DNA from 3 places in the Citrobacter sedlakii genome. Region 2 is predicted to be linked to each of the others. Evidence: predicted binding sites of a transcription regulator. Region 2 holds the regulator's gene; each other region holds the start of a gene.
What was found. The regulator Fur, encoded in region 2, represses iron uptake genes when iron is present. The targets are predictions, from matches to a motif close to ATAATAATGAGAACNACTATCAA.

Region 1 (8,124 bases), 470 kb from region 2:
GCGCCAATCAGCAAGCCTTCGATCAGGTCCAGCTTAAACAGCCACGCCGCCATCATGCCGGTCAAGCCAGAGGTGATCAGCACGCCGACGGTCGCCAGCGACAGCGCCGGACCCAGCGCGACGCGAAAGGAACTGGCCTGGGTACGCATCCCGCCATCCAGCAGGATAATCGCCAGCGCCAGGTTACTGACCATATATGCAAACGGATAGTTGTCGAACGGTATACCGCCCACGCCATCAACGCCTGCCAGCATGCCGATGGCGAGGAAAATAACCAGAATGGGGATACCGAGACGTGACGAAAATGAACTGAGTAAGATACTGCTGGTGACGAGGACGGACCCCAGGATAAAAAGACTGATTATTGCAGTGGCGTCCAACGGTCGTATTCTCCTCAATTATGCTTTTTTATTCATTAAGCCTAACATATTAACGACCGTTCCCGCGGATTAGTTAGCCCTCGCCAGCGCTTTTTTTAAGATTTCAATACCGGATGACCGGACAGCGTAAGCTGAGCGCCATTGGCGTCATTACGCAAAACCGCATGCGCACCCAGCGGCAGCGTCACGGTGCGTTGTTCGTGGCCAAAATCAAGCCCGGTGATGAGCGGAATAGCGAGGCGTTCGCGTAAGAACGCATAGACGGCGTTGAGATCGTATCCCGCGTCATACTCATTTGGCGCGCTACCGCTAAAGCTACCCAGCACAATGGCGTTCTGACGGTTGAGGATGCCCGCGTCAAAAAGTTGCAGTAGCATACGCTCAACGCGGAAGGGGTGCTCGTTGATATCTTCCAGCACCAGAATACCGTTTTCAATTTTCGGTATCCACGGCGTGCCGATGAGGGAAATCAGCATCGCCAGGTTACCGCCCCAGAGAGTGCCTTCGGTATGACACGCCGGGCCTTCGCTGCGCCACGCCACTGAATACACCGCGTTACGTAGCGCCCGCCAGAAATGATCTTCCGTAAAACGGTCCAGTTCCGGCGCGCCAAAATTGCCTGCCAGCATCGGACCGCTGAAGGTAATGACCTTACCCAACGCCAGCAAACCGCACTGGATCGCCGTAAAATCGCTGTGTCCGCATATAAGCAGCGGATCCTGCTGCTGACGCGCGGCCAGCGCCTGCCAGTCGATATGCGCCAGCAGACGGCTCGCGCCGTACCCGCCGCGCACTGGCATGACGATAGTACCAGGCATCGTCAGGTTAACCAGTTCAGTGATATCCGCCAGGCGCTCCGCTTCGGTACCGGCAAAACGCTGATAACGTCGTCCAACCACGGCGGTATTTTCTACCTGGTGACCAGCCTGTTCCAGACGTTGAATACCCAGTGAAGCCGCTTGCTGATTAATGCAATAGCCCGAAGGGGCAATTAAGTGAAACCGGGACATGGCAATTCCTTGCTACAACAGAAACCTAATGTATATCATGCCGCCTATAGTAGAACGTTTTGCCGGATAACGCCTGGCTTATCCGGCCTGCATTGTTGTATTGACGCCGAATAAACGCCCGATGCGTCGGCCATAAGGACAGATGACGTGAAATTGAGATGGTTTGCTTTTTTGATTGTGCTGCTTGCTGGCTGTAGTTCAAAACCCGATTATAAAAATCCGCCGTGGAACCCGGAAGTGCCGGTAAAACGGGCAATGCAGTGGATGCCGATCAGTGAGAAAGCCGGCGCAGCCTGGGGTGTCAGCCCGAAGCTGATTACCGCGATTATCGCCATTGAATCCGGCGGCAACCCCAGTGTGGTAAGCAAATCCAACGCTGTCGGGCTGATGCAGCTTAAGGCGTCCACCTCCGGGCGCGATGTGTACCGTCGTATGGGCTGGAGCGGCGAGCCTTCCACCAGCGAACTGAAAAACCCGGAGCGTAACATTTCGATGGGCGCCGCTTACCTGAGCATTCTGGAAAACGGTCCGCTCGCAGGCATCGAAGACCCGCAGGTGATGCAGTACGCGCTGGTGGTTTCGTATGCGAACGGCGCGGGTGCGCTGCTGCGTACCTTCTCCTCCGACCGTAAAAAGGCGATCGAAAAAATTAACGATCTGGATGCGGACGAATTTTTTGAGCATGTCGTCGATAACCATCCCGCGCCGCAGGCGCCGCGCTATATCTGGAAGCTACAACGCGCGTTGGACGCGATGTAATTATGTGCCCAGGTTGCAGGTTTTCGAGGGGTTATCGGCAGGGCGCGGCAGAACCTGAGACAACCCTTATCTACACCACAAGGAATAATTGCACTGCCCGGTTCGGCGTGGATCAACGACTTGCCTATACTTAGCTTACGGGCGCAAGAAGGTGTTGCGTGTGGTTTCACTGAACAGAGGGCCTCAACATGGGGATCATTGCCTGGATTGTTTTCGGTCTGATTGCCGGTGTTATTGCCAAACTGCTGATGCCGGGGCGCGACGGCGGCGGGTTTATTCTCACCTGCATACTCGGTATTGTGGGGGCGGTAGTGGGGGGCTGGCTGGCGACCATGTTCGGCATTGGCGGCAGCATCAGCGGTTTTAATCTGCACAGTTTCCTCGTCGCGGTGGTGGGCGCCGTTGTGGTGCTGGGCGTTTTCCGGCTTGTGCGGCGCGACTAACCCTCGGCACAACGGCTCCTGCGGGAGCCGTTGTTTTATGCGAAAAAATATACCGTAGAAAGGGTGTTGTTGATTTGCAAATAAAAATGAGAATAATTGCTATTCCTATTTCATATTATAACGATTCTCATGATGATAACCCCTTCACGCTTTCGCTTGCGCGCGCTCTCTGGCTGTATCTCACTGGCTCTGACCACTTCCTGTTATGCCGCAGAGGCAGACGAAGCCACTATCGTGGTGTCCGCGTCGGGGCAGGAGAGCTTGCTGCCTGCCTGGACCAACAGCGCGACCAAATCCGCAGCGCCTGAAAGTAAGACGCCGCAGGTGATTAATACTCTCGATAAAAAAGAAATCACGCTGCGCCATGCAACGTCGGTTAACGAGATATTGCGCTACGCACCGGGCGTGTCAACGGAAATGCGCGGCAATACGACCTACATGAGCGAGTACAAAATCCGCGGTTTCACCGTCGATCAAGAGTACTACAACGGCTTACAGTTGCCGTATAACGTCACGGGCAACACTAAAGCGCGCATCGATCCGCTGCTCATTGAACATGTCGATATTCTCAAAGGCCCCGCGTCGGTGCTGTACGGCAACGGCTCGCCGGGTGGGCTGGTGAATATTCAGGGCAAGACGCCGCAGGCGGAGCAGAAAACGGAGTTGGGTGTTATGACCGGTACGCGCAACCTGAAAGAAGGGTATCTGGACGCAACGGGAAACATCCGTGACAGCGACTGGAATTATCGCCTGCTCGGGAAAGCGACGGAAGGGAACGATCAGCCATATACCACGCGCTATGAAGATTACCTGCTTGCACCCTCCGTGAGCTGGCAGCCGGACGGCAGAACGCGTCTGACGATGGATGCGCTGGTACAAAATACGCCGTCGCTGTCGCCGTCGAATCCATTGCCCATCGCATATCTGCGCTCCGGTTATGCCGACCGTCGGGATTTTGCAGGCGATAAGTGGAGCGGCTTCAAACAACGTCAGTGGATGCTGGGCTACCATCTCGAACATGCGTTCGAGAGCGGCTGGGGATTCAGCCAGAAAGCGCGGTATTTTGACGTCGATACCCACCAGCGCAGCGTCTATGCCACCGGCAATGGCGTCAACCCGGTCTGGATGCTCGATCGCTTTGCCTACACCACTGATGAAGATCTTAAGAGCGTTAACATTGATAACCAGTTAACCAAAACGGTGCTGTTGGGCGACTGGCAGCATCACCTGCTGGCCGGTTTCGACTATCAGAAACTCGACAGCCATTATTTCTATCGTTATGCCAGCGCCACGCCGGGCATTGACATGCGCCATCCGGATTTCCACCAGATTCATACTGACGATCTCGGCCTGTACACCGCGCAAAAAAATCGTCTTTCTTACCGACAAAATGGTTACTATCTCCAGGACCAGATCATCTTTGGCGGCGTAAACCTGCTGGCCAGTATCCGCTACGATGACTATCGCTCGACGACCACTGACGCGCTGCAGAACGGCGAGAAAACGTGGATCTCCCAGGATCGGGTGACCAAACGTATTGGCGCGCTGTACGCTTTTGCTAACGGACTATCCCCGTTTATCAGCTATTCTGAAGGCTTCAGGCCGATTTCGCCGCAGGGCACGCTGACGACCAAAGACGTGAAGCCGACCACCAGCAAACAGGTGGAGGGCGGGGCGAAGTATCTGCTGGCTGACTATGCCACCACCTTTACCGCTTCGGTATTCACTATTCGTCAGAAAAATGTCCTTTCGGCGACGCCAACATGGGATTACCGCCAGACTGGCGAAATTGAGTCAAAAGGCGCTGAGCTGTCCCTCATCAGTCGTCCTGCTGACAACGTCACGCTGATCGCCAACTACGCCTACACCCATGCGATTAATACGAAAGATGAAAGCTACGAAGGAAAACGGCCCACTCAGGTACCGGAAAACGCCTTTACGCTGTGGGGCGATTACACCTTCGATAGCACTGCGCTACGCGGGCTCATGCTGGGCGCTGGCGCGCGCTACACCGGACCGATGGAGATTTCGCCGGATAACACAGCCGGGAAGCTGGGCGGCACGACGCAGTACGATCTGGCAATGTCTTACCGCCTGGGCGAAGTGTTACCTTCGCTCAGCGGCGTGACGCTAAAGGCCAGCGCGCAGAATGTCACCAATAAAGAGACCTTCAGTTGCTACGACAGCACCAACTGTTGGATCGGGCGCGACCGGACTGTTCAGGTTGGCGCCAGCTACAGTTTCTGACAGAGATCTGCGCACCGGCCTGGCGCCCCAGGCCGGTTAGCGCCATGATTACGGCGTGGCTTGTGTTTGCGCGTTTTCAGCGCTTGTCGGCTGAACGGCAGGCCGGGTGGAGGGGACGCTGTCGCAGGGTTTTTCCTGCGGACAGATCAGGTCGAGCATTTTCAGCGTGACGCCGTTCGTCCAGCCAAACCCATCCTGCAGCGGATATTCACCGCCGCCACCGCCGGTGCCAGTGCTGCTGACATCATACTTCTCTACCAGCTTCTGTTCCCGATCGTAGGTGTGCTGAACATTAGTCAGGAAACGCCAGGTCACCTCCATCGCCACTTTTTCCTGCCCGTAGTTCTGCAATCCTTCGGTGGCGACCCACTGGAGCGGCGCCCAGCCGTTTGGCGCATCCCATTGCTGACCGCTTTTCACCGACGTAGTGGCAAGGCCGCCAGGCTGGAGCAGGTGCGCCTGGGTAGCGACGGCCATTTTGTGGGCGCGATCTTTCGCGGCGGCATTGACGTACAGCGGGAACAGCGCGGCGGCGGTAAGCGGATTACGTACCTGTTTGCTCTTAAGATCGTAGTCGGCGTACCAGCCCTCTTTGTCGTTCCACAGGTAATGTTCGATGGCTTTCTGACGTTCGTTCGCTAACCGATCATAATGACTGGCCTGTGCGTCGTCGCCTGCTGCTTTGCTCGCGCGGGCGAGGATTTTTTCCATCTTGTAAAGCAGGGAGTTGAGATCCACGGGCACAATGCTGGTGGTCCGAATCGTACCGAGCTGCTGCGGATCATCCATCCAGCGCGAGCTGAAATCCCAGCCAGAGGCCGCAGCCGAACGCAGATCGCGGTAGATTTCCGTGGCCGGACGATTGGGGTTGCTTTTCGCGGTGGCGATATCCTCCACCCAGGATTCGGGGCGCGGCGTATCCCGTTCGTCCCAGTAGCGATTGAGTACGGCACCGTCATCCATTTTCACCACCCGCTTATGCTGTTGGCCTGGCTGTAACGTGTCGACGCCTTCCATCCAGTAGCTGTACTCTTTTTGTAACTGCGGCAAATATTTTTTCAGCGTGTCATCGCCTTCATGCTGCGCCAGTAATTCGACCATAAAAGAAAAGAAGGGCGGTTGCGAGCGGCTCAGATAATAGGTGCGGTTACCGTTCGGGATATGCCCGAAGGCGTCAATTTCCCAGGCGAAGTTCGCCACCATATCGGCAATTTTGTCCCAGTGACCGCTTTCGGCCAGCCCCAGCATGGTGAAATAGCTGTCCCAGTAGTAGATCTCGCGAAAGCGCCCGCCGGGCACCACATAAGGTTCAGGCAGCGGCAGCAGGGAGTCCCATTTACCCGCGCTTTCGGTTGAACGGGTCAGTACCGGCCACAGTCCGTCAATATGTTCGCGCAGCGACTGCCCCGCTGGCGGGACATATTTTTCCCCTTCTTTCGGTAAGGTGAAGTTGACGTTGACGAAGTGGCGCAAGTCAAAGCTGGACTGGTTTTTCTGCATCCGATAGTCCGCAAGGATGGTCAGCGGATCGTTATTCGGTACGGCGTCAGCAAAGGTTTTCTGATCGGGAAACAATTTTGCGTTTTGCACATCATTAAACAGGGGACCGAGCAAAATGTCGGGCGGCTGCGGCGGGTTGGTCATCGGTTCTTCTGCATTGGCCGACAATGAGGCAAAGGTGAGAAGGGTGCCGGTCAGCGCCAGTTTAATGGCCCAGGATAGCGCGCCTGTATGGCGAACAGCGGGGGTAAGCATTGAATAATCTCCTTAGTGCGTACCGGATTACGGCATTTATCATGAGAAAATCGTAGTTCAGGATCGCCTGCTGCGCGTCGTTGAAGCCGCATTTTGCGAAGCTACAGACATTTTTGTTATCCGGGTATGACGTAATGGCGGGAAATATATTCACCAAAATAATAACAATAGCCGAAGCGCACGCAGGTTATGAAGAGCGATCACAGAAGATAAAAAACATAAGAAATGAATCAAAAAACATAATAGACCGAAAAAAGCATCTGTGAAGAAATGCACGCACCGGGATGTTGTGTGCTGCTTTTATTATTTTATTAAGGATAAATTATGTCTGAAGTGGAACAATTACCCATAAAAGAAAAAATAGGTTATAGCCTGGGCGACGCCGCAAGCCATATTGTCTTTGACTCTTCCGTTGCCATTCTGGCCTATTTTTATACCGATATTTATGGCCTGCCGCCCGCCGTAATGGGGACCATGTTTTTGCTGGTCCGTCTGCTGGACGCCATTACCGATCCGGTGATGGGTGCAATTGCCGATGCGACCGCGACGCGCTGGGGCCGCTTTCGTCCGTGGCTGCTGGCAATCTGTATCCCTTTTGCCGTGAGCTGCGTGCTGGTCTATTCCACGCCAGATTTTAGCGACAGCGGTAAAATAGCCTATGCCGTCGCGGCTTATATATTTATGACATTAATGTATACCGCCATTAATATTCCTTACTGCTCGTTAGGCGCGGCATTAACCGCCGATCCCAATGAGAATTTATCACTGCAATCCTGGCGGTTCGCCATTACGCCTATTGGCGGCGCGTTAGGCACCGCCTTTATTCTGCCGGTGGCGGATTACCTCTCGCCGGGCGACAGAGCGAGCGGTATTCAACTGGCGATGGCGTTGTTTGGCGCGATTGGCTGCGTTATGTTTTTGATCTGCTTCCTGACCACCAAAGAACGCGTTCAGCCGATTAAAGAGGAGAATATGAACATCGCCCGCGATGTGAAAATCCTTTTTCAAAACGAGCAGTGGCGTATTTTGTCGGTCTATAACTTTATGATGCTGGTGGCGGTAGTGATCCGCGGCGGCGCAGTGGTGTATTACGTTAACACGGTGCTGAACAAAGGTGCGGATGTGATCACCTGGTTTATGCTTGGCGGGATGTTTGCATCAATGCTCGGTTCGGTGCTGGCGAAACCGTTTGGCACCCGCTTTTGCAAAATTAAGCTCTCTTTCTGGATCAATATTCTCAACGCCGCGCTCGGCGTAGCCTGTTATTTCCTGCCGGTAGAATGGTTGATTGTCCCGCTGCTGGCGCATCTGGCGATCCAGATTATTCAGGGCGGCAATGGCGCGATTCAATGGTCGATGATCACTGATGCTAATAACTACGGTGAATGGAAAACCCGTCGGCGAATCACCGGAATGAACGTCGCGGCGAACATTTTTGTCATCAAACTTGGCGTTGCGGTTGGTGGTGCGATTATCGGTTGGGTACTGGCGTTTTACGGTTACGCCACCAACAGCGACACCCAGCCGGAC
Region 2 (8,124 bases):
TACGGCGGCCAATTCTGTCGATATACGAACCCAGCACAATCGCCCCGACGGGACGCATCAAAAAGCCGGAGCCGAAGACGGCAAACGTGAGCATTAAAGAGGCGAATTCGCTTTCTGCCGGGAAAAACGTTTTCGCAATATAAGTGGCGTAAAAACCAAACAGAAAAAAGTCGAACTGCTCAAGAAAATTACCGCTGGTTACCCGCAGTATTGCGCCGAACGTGCCGGCGCGCGATGGTTGTTGGCTCATGGGATTGCTCTCCACTGTCTTATCGTAATAGTTATTGAGGTAAGATGTTGCGGGTCAGTCGCCTGCGACCCCCGCCTGTTTTCCGCGCCGCTTCTCGATAGCCCATTTGAGTAACGAAGCGCAGCGGTAAAATCCGTGGGCAAATTTTCCGTACGGGAGGGTTAAAAAGAGCGCCATTACCACGCCAAGATGGACAGCAAGCAGAACGCCCATCCACGTGGAATCCCTCCCTGCCAGCAGTCCCAGCCCTGTCAGGCTGGTCAACAGCAACAGCAAAATAAAACCGCGATCCATCGGTTTTTGTCGCGCGTCACCGTGCAGCGGCGAGCGCTTTACGTTCAGCCACAGCAAACCCGCAGGACCGATAATCAGACCTATCCCCCCGAGGGTGCCGAGGAGCACCGGCACGCTGAAAAACGGATAAGGGGCTTCCCACCCGGCAAAATAGTGATAGCCGGTCGCCACCATGGTGGCGGCGAAGCAGAGCATAAAACCGTAGAAGGTAAAGTGATGGAAGCGACGGCGCAGCAATGTAAAGGCATCATCGGCTTCGTTACACCCTTTGCCGTGTCCGCCGTCGAGGTACTTCAGCGTCAGGGCATTGTGCGTCGCTTCGGCAATCTCCACGGGCTGCGGCGCGCCGGGGGAGATCTCACGCCAGAAGCGGATCACGCCAGCCATCAACAACCCCATCGCCAGAATAAAGACGGAACCAAACATCCAGGCCAGCAGGTTATGCGGGAATATCTGGTAGAAGTCGCCAGCCAGCGGCGGGTGCAGCAAGGAGCCTTTCAGACTCATCGCCAACAACAGGAAGAAAATCAGCGCAAAGACCAGCGTTAGCGCGACGGTCATGCCCGCCCGGCGATACAACGCGCCAAACGCGGCGGGCCGGGCATAATGCTGATAGGTTTCGAGGCGCACTTCCGCCATCGCTTTCGGTACGTTAATGGCGAACTCATGAGGGGGCGCGTACTGACAGGCGTGCAGACAGGCGCCGCAGTTATGGCACAGGTTAGCCAGGTAGTTGATGTCCGCTTTGCCAAACTCAAGACGTTGAGTCATCGCCGGAAAGACGGCGCAAAAGCCTTCGCAGTAGCGGCAGGCGTTACAAACCTGCATCACCCGTTCCACTTCGGCTTCCGGTTCGGTAATGATTTGTGCCTCAATAATTAATTTCTCAAGCTGCTTCATGGTGCGCCTCCTTACGTGCGGCCTGGGCGGCTTCTTTACCGGCAATGCAGCCAAACGTGGTGCCAATCGACATGCCAACGCCAGCGGTATAGCCTTTGCCCAGCACATTGCCCGCCATCATTTCTCCGGCGACAAACAGGGTACGACTGGGTTTTCCGGCGAAATGCACCGCCGCGCGCTCGTTCACTTTCAGGCCGAGGTAAGTAAACGTGATCCCTGGCCGCAGGGCGTAGCCGTAATAAGGCGGCGTATCGAGAGGGCGTGCCCAGTGCGTTTTCGGCGGCGTTAACCCGCTGGTGGCGCAGTTATCCAGGACGGTGTGATCAAAGTGTCCAGGCTGGCAGGCCTGGTTGTATTGCCTGACGGTAGCGCTAAAACGTTGTGCATCCAGCCCCAGTTGGCAGGCCAGCTCTTCCAGCGTATTGGCCTGCGCGCCGGGGAATACCGGTGGCATAAAGTGACCAATGGCTTTGCTGTCGATAATGGAATAACCAATTTGCCCCGGCTGTTGGGCGACCAGACGCCCCCAGATGGCATAGCGTTTCGGCCAGAAATCTTCGCCTTCGTCATAAAAACGCGCTGCGTCGCGGTTGACCACCACGCCTAAAGAGACGCAGTCCACTCGCGTGCAGATCCCGCCGTCATACAGTGGCGCGCGGGCATCAATCGCCACGCAGTGCGACTGGGATGGATCGCCAATGATGTCGGCGCCGGCATCGATCATAAATTTAAGCAGGACACCCTGATTAAAGCGGGTGCCGCGGATGAGAAAATTATCGGCGGGCCATTCCCCACGCGCGTTTTGTCCCCAGGCTTCCCGTAGCCATTCGCGATTGGACTCGAAACCGCCAGCGGCGAGTACACAGGTTCTGGCCTCGATGCGTTCATCGCCCGCCAGCGCGGCGACAAACTCGCCGTCATGTAACTGCAGCGCCTGTACCGGCGTGTTATAGCGGATGGTGACGCCGAGCGCCTCCGCGCTGCGATAATAGGCGTTGACCAGTGCCTTGCCGCCGCCCATGAAAAAGGCGTTCGTACGCGCAACGTGCAGTGCGCCTGATAACGGTGGCTGAAAATTCACACCGTGTTTGCGCATCCAGTCACGGCACTGCGAAGAGGTGCGGATCACCAGTCGTGCCAGCGCTTCGTTGGTATTGCCTTCCGTTACCCGCCAGAGATCCTGCCAGTACTCTTCTTCGGGATAACGGTCGACCAGCACATCCTGCGGCGCATCATGCATACAGCGCAAATTACGGGTGTGCTGTGAATTGCCACCGCGCCATTCGCGCGGCGCCGCTTCCAGCAGCAGCACCGACGCACCGGCCTCCCGGGCGGTTAAGGCGGCACACAGCGCGGCATTGCCGCCGCCAATCACCAGAACATCAACCATCGTAGACTCCATTACGCTTTAACAAATGTTAAATTTGTAATGAAAATGTATACGCATGGGTTGTAGGGGCGCTATGAGGTACTGCTAAAACCCTCTTTAGTTAACGTAAAGGGTGGCGCCTGGCCAGCGGTCAGCCTCAACCAGTTCACGCATCACTTTACCCAGCACGACGCGAGCTGCCAGCCCCGCCGGGGTCAGTTCGTCATCCGATAAACTGACCAGAAAGTTGGGACGGCTGAGGACCGGATTATGGACGCCGATCACGCGCAGGTCGTCCTGGTCCAGTCGGGAAATCGCCGCGCCAGGTTGTAGGGTGGCGCCCAGACCGTCGCGGACCGCCCGCATCAGTAGCGTCAGACCGTCAATTTCCGCAACGATATCAACCTGCAGCGCGTGCTCTTGTGCGATAGCCTCCAGTCTGCCGCGCAGACCGTGGCCCTGACTGGGCATCACGAGGGGAATATTCGCCAGTTGAGCAGGCATGATGTTGTCTTCAGGGAATATAGCCAGCAGGGGGTGGGGGCCGATCAGAAACAGCCGCTCTTCCAGAACCGGCTTCGCGCTCCAGCGCAGGATCTTCTCTTTCTGAAAGACGACCGCTAAATCAAGCTGGCGGGTGTTAATCATCCGCTCAAGATTGCCGGAGAGACTCTCCACGACGTGCAGCCGCACGTCAGCGTAGCTTTCCCGCATGGCGTTAATAAACGGAATGCCCAACACCGATGCCGTACTGGGCGCCATACCGACGCTAACGTGGCCGGATAACCGCGCCTCACGCGCAGCAAGAATGGCGTCGTCGGCATGCCGTAGCGCCAGTTGCGCCTGAGAATAAAAGGCCAGCCCCGCGTTAGTGGGCGTGACGCCGCGCGACGTTCGTTGCAGCAGGCGGATGGCGAGTTCACTTTCCAGACGTGTCATTTGTTGGCTCAGCGCCGAGACGCCAATGTCGAGATCCAGCGCGGCGCTACCCATGCTGCCGGTTTCAACAATACGAACAAAATAACGTAACTGGCGAAGTTCCATTTCGATTCTCCGGACAGGTCAGGGAAGGGAATTTTTACATTAAAACAACACGGGCGGGGAGGGAAGGAAAACGGCGGGATCGCGCCCACAAAAAAGCCAGCCCGCAGGCTGGCTTTCATCAAGCGTAAAATTATTTGCCGTCGTGCGCGTGTTCATCTTCGCGGCAGTCGCCTTCGGCGCAATGGCCATAGAGATAGAGGCTGTGGTTCGTTAAACGAATACCGTGCTTCGCCGCAATCTCACGCTGACGGGCTTCAATCGAATCATCACTAAATTCAATCACTTTGCCACAATCGAGGCAAATAAGGTGATCGTGATGATGCTGCTGGGTCAGCTCAAAAACGGATTTGCCGCCTTCAAAATTGTGGCGGGTTACGATACCGGCGTCATCAAACTGGTTCAGCACGCGATAGACGGTCGCCAGACCAATTTCTTCACCCATGTCGATCAGTCGTTTGTATAAATCTTCCGCACTGACGTGATGGTTATCCGGTTCCTGAAGCACTTCCAGAATCTTTAAACGTGGAAGCGTTACTTTCAGGCCAGCCTTCTTTAATGCGGTATTGTTGTCAGTCATGCGGAATCTGTCCTGTTGCTAAACGATTCACTTCATACGAGAAGTGACAGAAATTGCATTCGAGATAATGCCTCTCATTATAGGACTGCCATCCTTAAATGAAAACTGCAAGCCTCGGGCAAATGTTAATAAAAACGTGGTATTGCCTGGAAATGAGAGCGCCACCTAATAACTCCCGCACATTGTACAGGGATGGGCAAGAAAGTTACAAATTTGTAGCAATTATTTTGATTGGTTTTGTCTATTGATGCGGCGCAAATGGTCTTTGCGCCGCACGGTCATCAGGCGTTGATGATTTCATCCAGGTGCAGTTCTTCAGAAATCTGCTTAACCCATTTCTCAACGCGCTCGGCGGTCAGTTCTGGCTGGCGATCTTCGTCAATGGCCAGACCGACAAAGTGATCGTCATCGGCCAGGCCTTTCGACGCTTCAAAATGATAACCCGCGGTCGGCCAGTGACCGACGATGGTCGCGCCACGCGGCTCAATGATGTCGCGGATAGTACCTAACGCGTCGCAGAAATATTCCGCGTAATCTTCCTGGTCGCCGCAGCCGAACAGCGCCACCAGCTTACCGTTGAAATCAATCTCTTCCAGAGTCGGGAAGAAGTCGTCCCAGTCACACTGCGCTTCGCCATAGTACCAGGTCGGGATACCAAGCAGCAGGATGTCATAGCCTTCAAGATCTTCTTTGCTGCTTTTTGCAATGTCATGCACGTCGGCAACATCTTTACCAAGCTGTTTTTGAATCATTTTTGCGATATTTTCGGTGTTCCCGGTGTCGCTGCCGAAAAAAATGCCAGTGATTGCCATGAGTAAAGTAACCTCTTGAAACTTATTGAAATGGTGGGGGCAAATTGCCCACAGATAAGGGCAATCATAGCAGAACAGTCAGGTATGCGGAAATAGCAAACGCACGCGAGTGCACTCCCTGCTACATGATAGTGATAAATTGTGCGGGTTTCAGACTGAACCCTGGCGTCGCAACGTCGCCAGTTGGCTCATCAGGATTTCTTCGATCAGCTCGCTGCGGCTGATGTCGCGCGATTCCGCCAGTTCATTCAGGGCGTCGACGGCTTCCGCGTTGAGCTTAAGTTCAACACGTTTCAGGCCACGAACTTTGTCGCGTTTAAGCTGGTTGCGCTTGTTAATGCGCAGCTGTTCATCGCGTGAAAGCGGATTGGTTTTAGGTCGTCCCGGGCGACGCTCGTGCGCGAACAGATCTAATGTCGTACGGTCCGTTTGTTCTTTGGCCATGATTTTGGTGACTTCGGGGAAACAATCAGCCAGGCCTCTGCCCGGATGGATAGCGCGCCATCATACATCAGCGGATGGGGCACGCCAACGTTCGCGCGCGCAATCGCGCGCGGACGCTGAGTTTTTAATCAGTTTGCGCTGTCGTTCAGATAACGACGAATGGCGCGCAGCACTGCGTCAGGTTTTTCGGCATGAACCCAGTGGCCTGCGCCCGCGATGACATGCGCGCGCGCCTGTGGGAATTGCGCGAGCAGGTCGTCGCGATACGTCTCGGTGACGTAAGGGGAATTGCCGCCAGGGATAAACAACGCCGGGCGATCCCAGGCTGGAATCGGCTCCCAGCCGACAATATGCGGATACTGATCCCACAGCACCGGCACGTTAAAGCGCCATTCGCCGTCAACGTACGACTTCAGCAGAAACTGAATCACGCCCTCTTCTCTGAGATGGTCGCGCATGACGGCAGCCGCCTCCTTGCGCGTCGTGGCCTGAGACGCCGTCACGGCGTTGATCGCCGCGAAAATCTCATCGTGGCGTCGTACCTTATAATCTACCGGGGCGATGTCGATCGCCACCAGACGATCGATGCGTTCCGGAGCCAGCGCGGTCAGGGCCATCACCGCCTTGCCGCCCATCGAGTGGCCAATAAACGTGGCTTTTTCGATCTGCTGCGCATCCAGAGTGTCGAGCAGATCCTGCGCCATCGCCGGATATGTCATCAGCGGATCGCGGGGCGAGAGGCCGTGGTTACGCATATCAACCTGGAGGATATCGTGATCGCTGACCAGCTCGCGGGCCAGCACGCCGAGATTGTCCAGGCTGCCAAACAGACCGTGAACGAGGACGATGGGAGAATTATTGTGCAGGTTTTGTGCAGTTTGCGCTCGGATATTCAATTTCATGGCAAAGTTCTTTTTTTCGCTCTGTCGGGTTAGGGTATTATGTTGACCATTCTGCCACTGGGCTGCAACTGATACGGTTTACTCCGAGTTTTTTGTTCAGCCAGGTTTGACGCTATCCGCTGTTGGGATTTGCTCCTATAATTCCAACGATTTGTATTCAGATCAGTTATGACACCGCACTGGATTAAGATGAAAACGATTGAAGTTGATGATGAACTCTACAGCTATATTGCCAGCCACACCAAGCATATCGGCGAGAGCGCGTCCGACATTTTACGGCGTATGTTGAAGTTTTCCGCCGCATCGCAGCCCGTCGCGTCGGCGACAAAAGAGGCACGCGCCGCGCAGCCTGTGAGCGCAGAAGTGAAACCCGTCAATCCCGTCAAAGACAAAGTGCGCGCTATGCGTGAGCTGCTGCTGTCCGATGAATATGCGGAACAGAAAAAAGCGGTGAATCGCTTTATGCTGGTGCTGTCTACACTTTACTCACTGGATCACCAGGCGTTTGCCGATGCCACCGACTCGCTGCATGGTCGCACTCGCGTCTATTTCGCGGCGGATGAACAGACGCTGCTGAAAAACGGCAATCAGACCAAGCCGAAACATGTGCCTGGCACGCCGTACTGGGTGATCACGAACACCAACACCGGCCGTAAATGCAGCATGGTCGAACACATCATGCAGTCAATGCAATTCCCGGCGGAATTGATTGAGAAGGTTTGCGGAACAATTTAATGCTTGCATAAAAGGACCAGGCAATGGCAATCCACAACCGTGCAGGTCAACCTGCGCAACAAAGTGATTTGATTAACGTCGCCCAACTGACGGCGCAATATTATGTACTGAAACCCGAGGCAGGGAATGCCGAGCACGCGGTGAAGTTCGGTACCTCCGGACACCGCGGCAGTGCAGGTCGTCATAGCTTCAACGAGCCGCACATTCTGGCGATTGCCCAGGCTATCGCCGAAGAACGTGCGAAAAACGGTATCACCGGCCCTTGCTATGTGGGGAAAGATACCCACGCGCTGTCCGAACCGGCGTTTATCTCGGTGCTGGAAGTGCTGGCGGCCAACGGTGTCGACGTGATTGTTCAGGAGAACAACGGTTTTACCCCGACGCCTGCGGTGTCGAACGCTATCCTGGTTCACAATAAAAAAGGGGGGGCGTTGGCGGACGGTATTGTCATCACGCCGTCTCACAACCCGCCGGAAGACGGCGGCATCAAATACAACCCGCCGAACGGCGGCCCGGCAGATACCAACGTCACGAAAGTGGTGGAAGACCGCGCAAATGCGCTGCTGGCCGACGGTCTGAAGGGCGTGAAGCGCATTTCTCTCGATGCGGCGATGGCGTCTGGCCACGTCAAAGAGCAGGATCTGGTGCAGCCGTTTGTGGAAGGGCTGGCGGAAATTGTTGATATGGCCGCCATTCAGAAAGCGGGCCTGACGCTGGGCGTCGATCCGCTGGGCGGTTCCGGTATTGAATACTGGAAGCGTATTGCGGAGCATTACAAGCTCAACCTGACCCTCGTG
Region 3 (8,124 bases), 2.1 Mb from region 2:
TCCGGTACGCCGTCCATTTCATACAGGACTTTACCCGGCTGAATCAAGGCAACCCAATACTCCACGTTACCTTTACCTTTACCCATACGCACTGCCAGCGGCTTTTCAGTGATCGGTTTGTCCGGGAATACACGGATCCAGATCTTACCTTGACGCTTAACTGCACGGGTCATAGCACGACGTGCTGCTTCGATCTGACGGGCAGTCAGACGACCACGGCCAACAGCTTTCAGACCGAAGCTGCCGAAGCTAACATCCGCGCCTGCAGCCAGACCGCGGTTACGGCCTTTGTGCATCTTACGGAATTTTGTACGCTTTGGTTGTAACATCAGCGACGCTCCTTATTTACGGCCTTTACGCTGCTGCTTTTTAGGTTGCGCAGCCGGTTTTTCCGGTTGTTCAACAGCAGCCATACCACCCAGGATCTCGCCTTTGAAGATCCATACCTTAACGCCGATTACACCGTAAGTGGTGTGCGCTTCAGAGGTGTTGTAGTCGATGTCAGCACGCAGAGTGTGCAGCGGTACGCGACCTTCACGGTACCATTCGGTACGTGCGATTTCCGCGCCGCCCAGACGGCCGCTAACTTCAACTTTGATACCTTTAGCGCCCAGACGCATTGCGTTCTGTACAGCACGCTTCATCGCACGGCGGAACATAACACGACGTTCCAGCTGAGAAGTGATGCTGTCAGCAACCAGTTTTGCGTCCAGTTCAGGTTTACGAACTTCGGCGATATTGATCTGTGCAGGAACGCCAGCGATATCCGCTACGACCTTACGCAGTTTTTCTACGTCTTCGCCTTTCTTACCGATAACGATACCCGGGCGAGCAGTGTGAATAGTCACACGGATGCTCTTAGCCGGACGCTCGATAACGATACGAGATACGGACGCTTTAGCCAGTTCCTTCGTCAGGTACTGACGTACTTTAAAATCGCTGTCCAGGTTGTCAGCGAATTCTTTGGTGTTCGCAAACCAGGTAGAGTTCCATGGTTTTACAATACCCAGGCGAATACCATTAGGATGTACTTTCTGACCCATTGCTAGTCTCCAGAGTCTCAGCGATCGGACACAACCACAGTGATGTGGCTGGTGCGCTTCAGGATGCGATCTGCACGACCTTTTGCACGCGGCATAATGCGCTTCATGCTCGGGCCTTCGTCTACGAAAATTTTCGTAACTTTCAGATCGTCAATGTCAGCGCCATCGTTGTGTTCAGCGTTAGCAATGGCAGATTCCAGAACCTTCTTGACCAATACAGCCGCTTTCTTGTTGGTGTAGGTCAGAATATCCAGAGCCTGCGACACTTTCTTACCGCGAATCAGGTCAGCAACAAGGCGGACCTTCTGAGCAGAAGAACGAGCATGGCGATGTTTAGCGATAGTTTCCATCTCTTCCTCCTACCTTATTTCTTCTTCGCTTTTTTATCAGCAGCGTGGCCGCGATAAGTACGAGTCGGTGCGAATTCACCCAGTTTGTGACCGACCATTTCATCGGTTACAAATACCGGAACGTGCTGACGACCATTATGGACAGCGATGGTCAAACCGATCATGTTAGGAAAGATCGTTGAACGACGGGACCAAGTGCGCAGGGGCTTCTTGTCTCCGCTTTCCACCGCTTTCTCTACCTTCTTCAGCAAGTGCAGGTCAATAAAAGGACCTTTCTTGAGAGAACGTGGCATGGCTTATCCTCTAAAATTATTTGCTACGGCGACGTACGATGAATTTATCAGTACGCTTGTTGCTGCGGGTCTTCTTACCTTTGGTCTGAACGCCCCACGGGGTTACCGGGTGCTTACCAAAGTTACGACCTTCACCACCACCATGTGGGTGGTCTACTGGGTTCATCGCGGTACCGCGAACGGTCGGACGAACACCACGCCAGCGTGCAGCACCTGCTTTACCCAGAACGCGCAGCATATGCTCAGCATTGCCAACTTCGCCCAGAGTTGCACGGCAGTCTGCTTCGACTTTACGCATTTCACCAGAACGCAGACGCAGGGTGACATAAGCACCATCGCGCGCAACGATCTGAACGTAAGTCCCTGCGGAACGTGCCAGCTGACCGCCTTTACCTGGTTTCATTTCTACGTTATGAACGGTAGAACCAACCGGGATATTGCGCATCGGCAGGGTGTTGCCTGGTTTGATTGCAGCATCAACGCCAGATTGGATCTGGTCGCCAGCTTTCAGGCCTTTAGGGGCCAGGATGTAACGGCGTTCGCCATCTTTGTACAGAACCAGCGCGATGTTCGCGGAACGGTTCGGATCGTACTCAAGACGCTCAACAACTGCCGGGATACCGTCTTTGTTGCGTTTGAAGTCAACAATACGATAAGCCTGCTTGTGGCCACCACCGATGTGACGAGTGGTGATACGGCCATTGTTGTTACGACCACCGGATTTGCTGTTTTTTTCCAGCAACGGAGCAAAAGGTTTGCCCTTGTGCAGCTCAGGGTTAACCACTTTAACTACGTGGCGACGACCCGGAGATGTCGGTTTACATTTAACAACTGCCATTGTATTACTCCTCCGACTTACTCAGCGCCGCCAACGAAGTCCAGGTTCTGGCCTTCTTTCAGGGTGACGTAAGCTTTTTTCCAGTCGCTACGACGACCGATACGCTGTCCGTGACGTTTAACTTTCCCTTTAACGACCAGGGTGTTAACGACTTCGACTTCGACTTCAAACAGTTTCTGCACAGCAGCTTTGATTTCTGCTTTGGTCGCGTCTTTAGCAACTTTGAGAACGATGGTGTTAGTTTTTTCCATCGCAGTAGACGCTTTTTCAGAAACGTGCGGTGCGCGCAGCACCTTCAGCAGACGTTCTTCACGAATCATGCCAGCATCTCCTCAACTTGCTTAACAGCATCAGCAGTCATTACGACTTTGTCGAAGGCGATCAGGCTAACCGGGTCGATACCCGTCGCATCGCGTACGTCAACCTTGTGCAGGTTACGTGCGGCCAGGAACAGGTTTTCGTCCAGCTCACCGGTGATGATCAGCACATCTTCCAGAGCCATGTCTTTCAGTTTCTGTGCCAGCAGCTTAGTTTTAGGCGCTTCAACAGAGAACTTCTCGACAACGATCAGACGATCCTGACGTACCAGTTCGGACAGAATGCTTTTCAGCGCGCCGCGGTACATCTTCTTGTTAACTTTTTGACTGTGGTCCTGCGGACGCGCAGCGAAGGTCACGCCACCAGAACGCCAGATCGGGCTCTTGATAGAACCTGAACGCGCACGGCCGGTACCTTTCTGGCGCCACGGTTTTTTACCGGAACCAGTTACTTCAGCACGAGTCTTCTGAGCACGAGTACCCTGACGAGCACCAGCTGCATAAGCAACAACAACCTGGTGAACCAGCGCTTCGTTGAAATCACGACCGAAGGTAGTTTCGGAAACAGTCAGCGCGCTCTGCGCGTCTTTCAATACTAATTCCATTGCTATCCCCTTACGCCTTCACAGCTGGTTTAACGATCAGGTCGCAGCCGGTTGCACCCGGGACCGCACCTTTAACCAGCAGCAGGTTGCGCTCAGCGTCAACACGTACTACGTCCAGGCTCTGAACAGTGACACGTTCGTTACCCAGCTGACCTGCCATTTTCTTGCCTTTGAACACTTTGCCCGGAGTCTGGTTCTGACCGATAGAACCCGGAACGCGGTGAGACAAGGAGTTACCGTGAGTCGCGTCCTGGGTACGGAAGTTCCAGCGCTTAACGGTACCTGCGAAACCTTTACCTTTAGAGGTGCCAGTTACGTCAACTTTTTTAACTTCAGCAAACAGCTCAACGCTAATGCTCTGACCTACGGTGAACTCTTCGCCTTCAGCCAGACGGAATTCCCACAGACCACGGCCAGCTTCTACGCCAGCTTTAGCAAAATGACCCGCTTCCGGCTTGGTTACACGGTTAGCTTTTTTAGCACCGGTGGTAACCTGGATTGCGCGGTAGCCATCGTTAGCCAGGTCTTTAACCTGAGTAACACGGTTTGCTTCAACTTCGATTACGGTTACTGGGATTGAAACGCCATCTTCAGTGAAGATGCGAGTCATGCCCACTTTTTTACCGACTAAACCAATCATTGTTTCAACCTCTCAATCGCTCGATGACCTGATTAACCCAGGCTGATCTGCACGTCTACACCGGCAGCCAGATCCAGACGCATCAGAGCATCAACGGTTTTCTCGGTTGGCTCAACGATGTCAACCAGACGCTTGTGAGTGCGGATTTCGTACTGGTCACGCGCGTCTTTGTTAACGTGCGGGGAGATCAGAACGGTGAAGCGCTCTTTGCGGGTCGGCAGCGGGATCGGACCACGGACTTGCGCACCAGTGCGCTTAGCAGTCTCGACGATTTCCGCGGTTGATTGATCGATCAGACGATGATCAAACGCTTTCAGGCGGATACGGATTCTTTGGTTCTGCATGAGACCAGAGCTCCAATTATTTTATAAACGAAAATGATTACTCCTCAGACCCATTACGATTGATGGGAGAGTGTAACCGTTCTTACGTAGCTCCCCGATTGGGAGCATTGTGAGATAACCAAATCGGTTACCCGAGGTTCAAATCGAACCTGCCGTCGATTAAGACAAGCCCGCGCATTATACGCAAATCTCAGCCTGACGCAAGCATCGCGTAGATATTAAACATTTTCCCCTGAATGCGAGCGGCCTTCAGCGTTGTATTGCAATGCAAACTCGGCTGACAATGACGGCGGAAATCCGCGCGCATATCCTGATAATGCCGCTTGTTCTCCGGCAGTCCTTCATTACAGTGGCGCTTTTTAGCTGGGAGATTGCCCAATGATAACCGCCCTGCCCTTTCTGCTTTGCTATGTTTCATCGACCCTGTATCTGGCGCTTTATGACTTACGCACCGGTTTGCTGCCAGACCGCGTCACCTGCCCTCTGTTGTGGATCGGGTTGGTTTTTCATCAATGCTTCTTTCCGGCACGGCTCGCCGATGCGTTATGGGGCGCCGTCGCAGGCTATATGGGATTTGCTGGCTTGTACTGGACTTATCGGTTTATTCGCAGACAAGAGGGGCTGGGTTATGGTGATGTGAAGTTTCTTGCCGCGCTGGGCGCGTGGCATGGATGGTCATCGTTACCGCTGTTGGTGCTTTGCGCATCGCTGCTTGCCAGCCTGTGCGTCGCAGTAGAGACGCTCATTTGCGGAAAGAGAGCGTTAAAAAACCCGCTGCCTTTTGGGCCATTTCTGGCGGCGGCGGGTTTCATCACTGGATGTCATCAATTGATGACTGGGGGTATTAGCTTGTGACCTGAATCTGCGATTGCAGGTAATTCTGGATACCCAGCTTAGCGATGAGATCCAGCTCGGTTTCCAGCCAGTCAATATGCCCTTCTTCATCCGCCAGGATCTCGATCATCATGTCCCGGCTGACGTAATCATGTATGGTATCGGCATAGGCGATGGCTTCACGCAGGTCTTTTGCCCCTTCAAGCTCGAGCCGAAGATCGGATTGTAACATCTCTTCGACGTCTTCACCGATACCCAGCTTGCCAAGATCCTGCAGGTTTGGGATCCCTTCGAGAAACAAAATACGCTCGATGTATTTATCGGCGTGTTTCATCTCATCTATGGATTCATGGTACTCGACATCATTAAGGCGAGTGAGTCCCCAGTTTTTGAACATACGGGCATGAAGAAAATACTGGTTAATCGCGACAAGCTCATTTCCCAATAGTTTATTGAGATAATTTATGATTTTAACATCACCTTTCATTTTATAGTCCCTCCGCTTCCACTCTCTTGAGCGTAGATGGGGCTACAGGGATGTCAAAAAAAAGAGTGTGACTCAGGCGATTTCTTTAAACTCTGGCATTTGCGTCAATTCGTCCTGCATGACTTCACGTGCCGCTCGTATACATTTACCGCATTGATTTCCGACAGGAATAAACTTACGTAACTGTTGGAACGATTGAGGATGAAACTGACGTACAGCCTGACGAATTTTCTTATCACTTACACCATTACACAAACAAACGTACATGATCGCTCCCGTTCAATTTCTGCGCAAAGTGTAAATGAGAATAGTTATGATTACAATAGCACAACTCTGCTTACGCGGCGGAAGGAAAGACAAATTTGCGAAGATTTGTGACAGCTGCGTAGCAGGCAGCAAAAAGGGCGCCGAAGCGCCCTTTTCAGTTCAATACTAATTAATGAATAATTAGCCCAGAACTTTAGCAACCACGCCCGCACCTACAGTACGGCCGCCTTCACGGATTGCGAAACGCAGGCCGTCGTCCATCGCGATCGGGTGGATCAGGGTAACAACCATTTTGATGTTGTCGCCCGGCATTACCATCTCTACGCCTTCCGGCAGTTCGATGGTGCCAGTCACGTCAGTTGTACGGAAGTAGAACTGCGGACGGTAGCCTTTGAAGAACGGAGTATGACGGCCGCCTTCGTCTTTGGACAGAATATACACTTCAGATTCGAACTTGGTGTGCGGCTTGATGGTGCCCGGCTTCGCCAGTACCTGACCACGTTCGATTTCTTCACGTTTGATACCACGCAGCAGAACACCTACGTTCTCACCCGCACGGCCTTCGTCCAGCAGTTTGCGGAACATCTCAACGCCAGTACAGGTAGACTTCGCAGTCTCTTTGATACCAACGATTTCAACTTCTTCGCCCACTTTGATGATACCGCGCTCTACACGACCGGTAACAACGGTACCACGACCGGAGATGGAGAATACGTCTTCGATCGGCAGCAGGAACGGCTTGTCAATCGCACGCTCTGGTTCCGGAATGTAAGAATCCAGGAAGCCTGCCAGTTCGATGATTTTCGCTTCCCACTCTGCGTCGCCTTCCAGCGCTTTCAGAGCTGAACCACGAACGATCGGCGTGTCGTCGCCCGGGAAATCGTACTGAGACAGCAGTTCACGAACTTCCATCTCTACCAGTTCCAGCAGCTCTTCGTCATCAACCATGTCGCATTTGTTCAGGAACACGATGATGTACGGAACGCCTACCTGACGACCCAGCAGGATGTGCTCACGGGTCTGCGGCATCGGGCCATCAGTCGCGGCAACAACCAGGATCGCGCCGTCCATCTGCGCAGCACCGGTGATCATGTTTTTAACATAGTCGGCGTGGCCCGGGCAGTCTACGTGTGCGTAGTGACGGGTCGGGGTATCGTATTCAACGTGAGAGGTGTTGATGGTGATACCACGCGCTTTTTCTTCCGGCGCGTTATCGATCTGGTCGAATGCGCGAGCAGCACCGCCGTAGGTTTTAGCCAGTACGGTAGTGATTGCAGCGGTCAGGGTAGTTTTACCGTGGTCAACGTGGCCGATGGTGCCGACGTTAACGTGCGGTTTTGTACGTTCAAATTTTTCTTTAGACACGGCTATATTCCTTACTATAGCGCTCTCCCCTTATGGAGAGAGCACGGGACTTAGGTTTTAATCCTGTGGATTATTTACCACGGGCTTCGATTACGGCCTGAGCAACGTTGCTCGGTGCATCATCATACTTCAGGAATTCCATAGTGTACGATGCGCGACCTTTGGTCAGAGAACGCAGCTGAGTTGCATATCCGAACATTTCAGACAGCGGAACTTCAGCGTGGATCTTAACGCCAGTAACTTCAGATTCCTGACCGCGCAGCATACCGCGACGACGGCTCAAGTCACCAATGACGTCACCGGTGTTCTCTTCCGGCGTTTCTACCTCAACCTTCATGATCGGCTCAAGCAGAACTGGTTTCGCTTTCTTAAAGCCTTCTTTAAAGGCAATAGACGCAGCCAGTTTAAACGCCAGTTCCGAGGAGTCAACGTCATGGTAAGAACCGAAGTGCAGACGGATACCGATGTCAACAACCGGATAACCAGCCAGCGGGCCTGCTTTCAGCTGCTCCTGGATACCTTTATCAACGGCAGGGATGTATTCGCCAGGGATTACACCACCTTTGATGTCGTTGATGAACTCGTAGCCTTTCGGGTTGGAACCCGGCTCCAGCGGGTACATGTCGATAACAACATGACCGTACTGACCGCGACCACCAGACTGCTTCGCGTGTTTACCTTCGATATCGGTAACTTTCGCGCGAATCGCTTCACGGTAAGCAACCTGAGGTTTACCGACGT

Region 1: the regulator Fur is predicted to act here: its motif matches at 2,673-2,695, upstream of JY391_RS12825 (TonB-dependent siderophore receptor).
Region 3: the regulator Fur is predicted to act here: its motif matches at 6,053-6,075, upstream of bfd (bacterioferritin-associated ferredoxin).

What each region holds. Positions count from the first base shown of each region.
Region 1 covers NZ_CP071070.1:2,669,844-2,677,967, reverse strand. The annotation lists partial or broken gene JY391_RS12845 (potassium/proton antiporter) at 1-380, opposite strand, end outside; gene ldcA (muramoyltetrapeptide carboxypeptidase) at 476-1,390, opposite strand; gene emtA (membrane-bound lytic murein transglycosylase EmtA) at 1,538-2,149, shown strand; gene JY391_RS12830 (GlsB/YeaQ/YmgE family stress response membrane protein) at 2,338-2,592, shown strand; gene JY391_RS12825 (TonB-dependent siderophore receptor) at 2,728-4,839, shown strand; gene JY391_RS12820 (alpha,alpha-trehalase) at 4,888-6,594, opposite strand; gene JY391_RS12815 (glycoside-pentoside-hexuronide (GPH):cation symporter) at 6,919-8,124, shown strand, end outside.
Region 2 covers NZ_CP071070.1:3,137,286-3,145,409, reverse strand. The annotation lists gene JY391_RS14990 (MFS transporter) at 1-250, opposite strand, end outside; gene tcuB (tricarballylate utilization 4Fe-4S protein TcuB) at 305-1,444, opposite strand; gene tcuA (FAD-dependent tricarballylate dehydrogenase TcuA) at 1,431-2,834, opposite strand; gene tcuR (tricarballylate utilization LysR family transcriptional regulator TcuR) at 2,931-3,857, opposite strand; gene fur (ferric iron uptake transcriptional regulator) at 3,988-4,434, opposite strand; partial or broken gene JY391_RS23995 (fur leader peptide) at 4,427-4,512, opposite strand; gene fldA (flavodoxin FldA) at 4,716-5,246, opposite strand; gene ybfE (LexA regulated protein) at 5,397-5,690, opposite strand; gene ybfF (esterase) at 5,819-6,592, opposite strand; gene seqA (replication initiation negative regulator SeqA) at 6,782-7,327, shown strand; gene pgm (phosphoglucomutase (alpha-D-glucose-1,6-bisphosphate-dependent)) at 7,351-8,124, shown strand, end outside.
Region 3 covers NZ_CP071070.1:464,312-472,435, reverse strand. The annotation lists gene rplP (50S ribosomal protein L16) at 1-329, opposite strand, end outside; gene rpsC (30S ribosomal protein S3) at 342-1,043, opposite strand; gene rplV (50S ribosomal protein L22) at 1,061-1,393, opposite strand; gene rpsS (30S ribosomal protein S19) at 1,408-1,686, opposite strand; gene rplB (50S ribosomal protein L2) at 1,703-2,524, opposite strand; gene rplW (50S ribosomal protein L23) at 2,542-2,844, opposite strand; gene rplD (50S ribosomal protein L4) at 2,841-3,446, opposite strand; gene rplC (50S ribosomal protein L3) at 3,457-4,086, opposite strand; gene rpsJ (30S ribosomal protein S10) at 4,119-4,430, opposite strand; gene JY391_RS02195 (prepilin peptidase) at 4,809-5,285, shown strand; gene bfr (bacterioferritin) at 5,275-5,751, opposite strand; gene bfd (bacterioferritin-associated ferredoxin) at 5,824-6,018, opposite strand; gene tuf (elongation factor Tu) at 6,199-7,383, opposite strand; gene fusA (elongation factor G) at 7,454-8,124, opposite strand, start outside.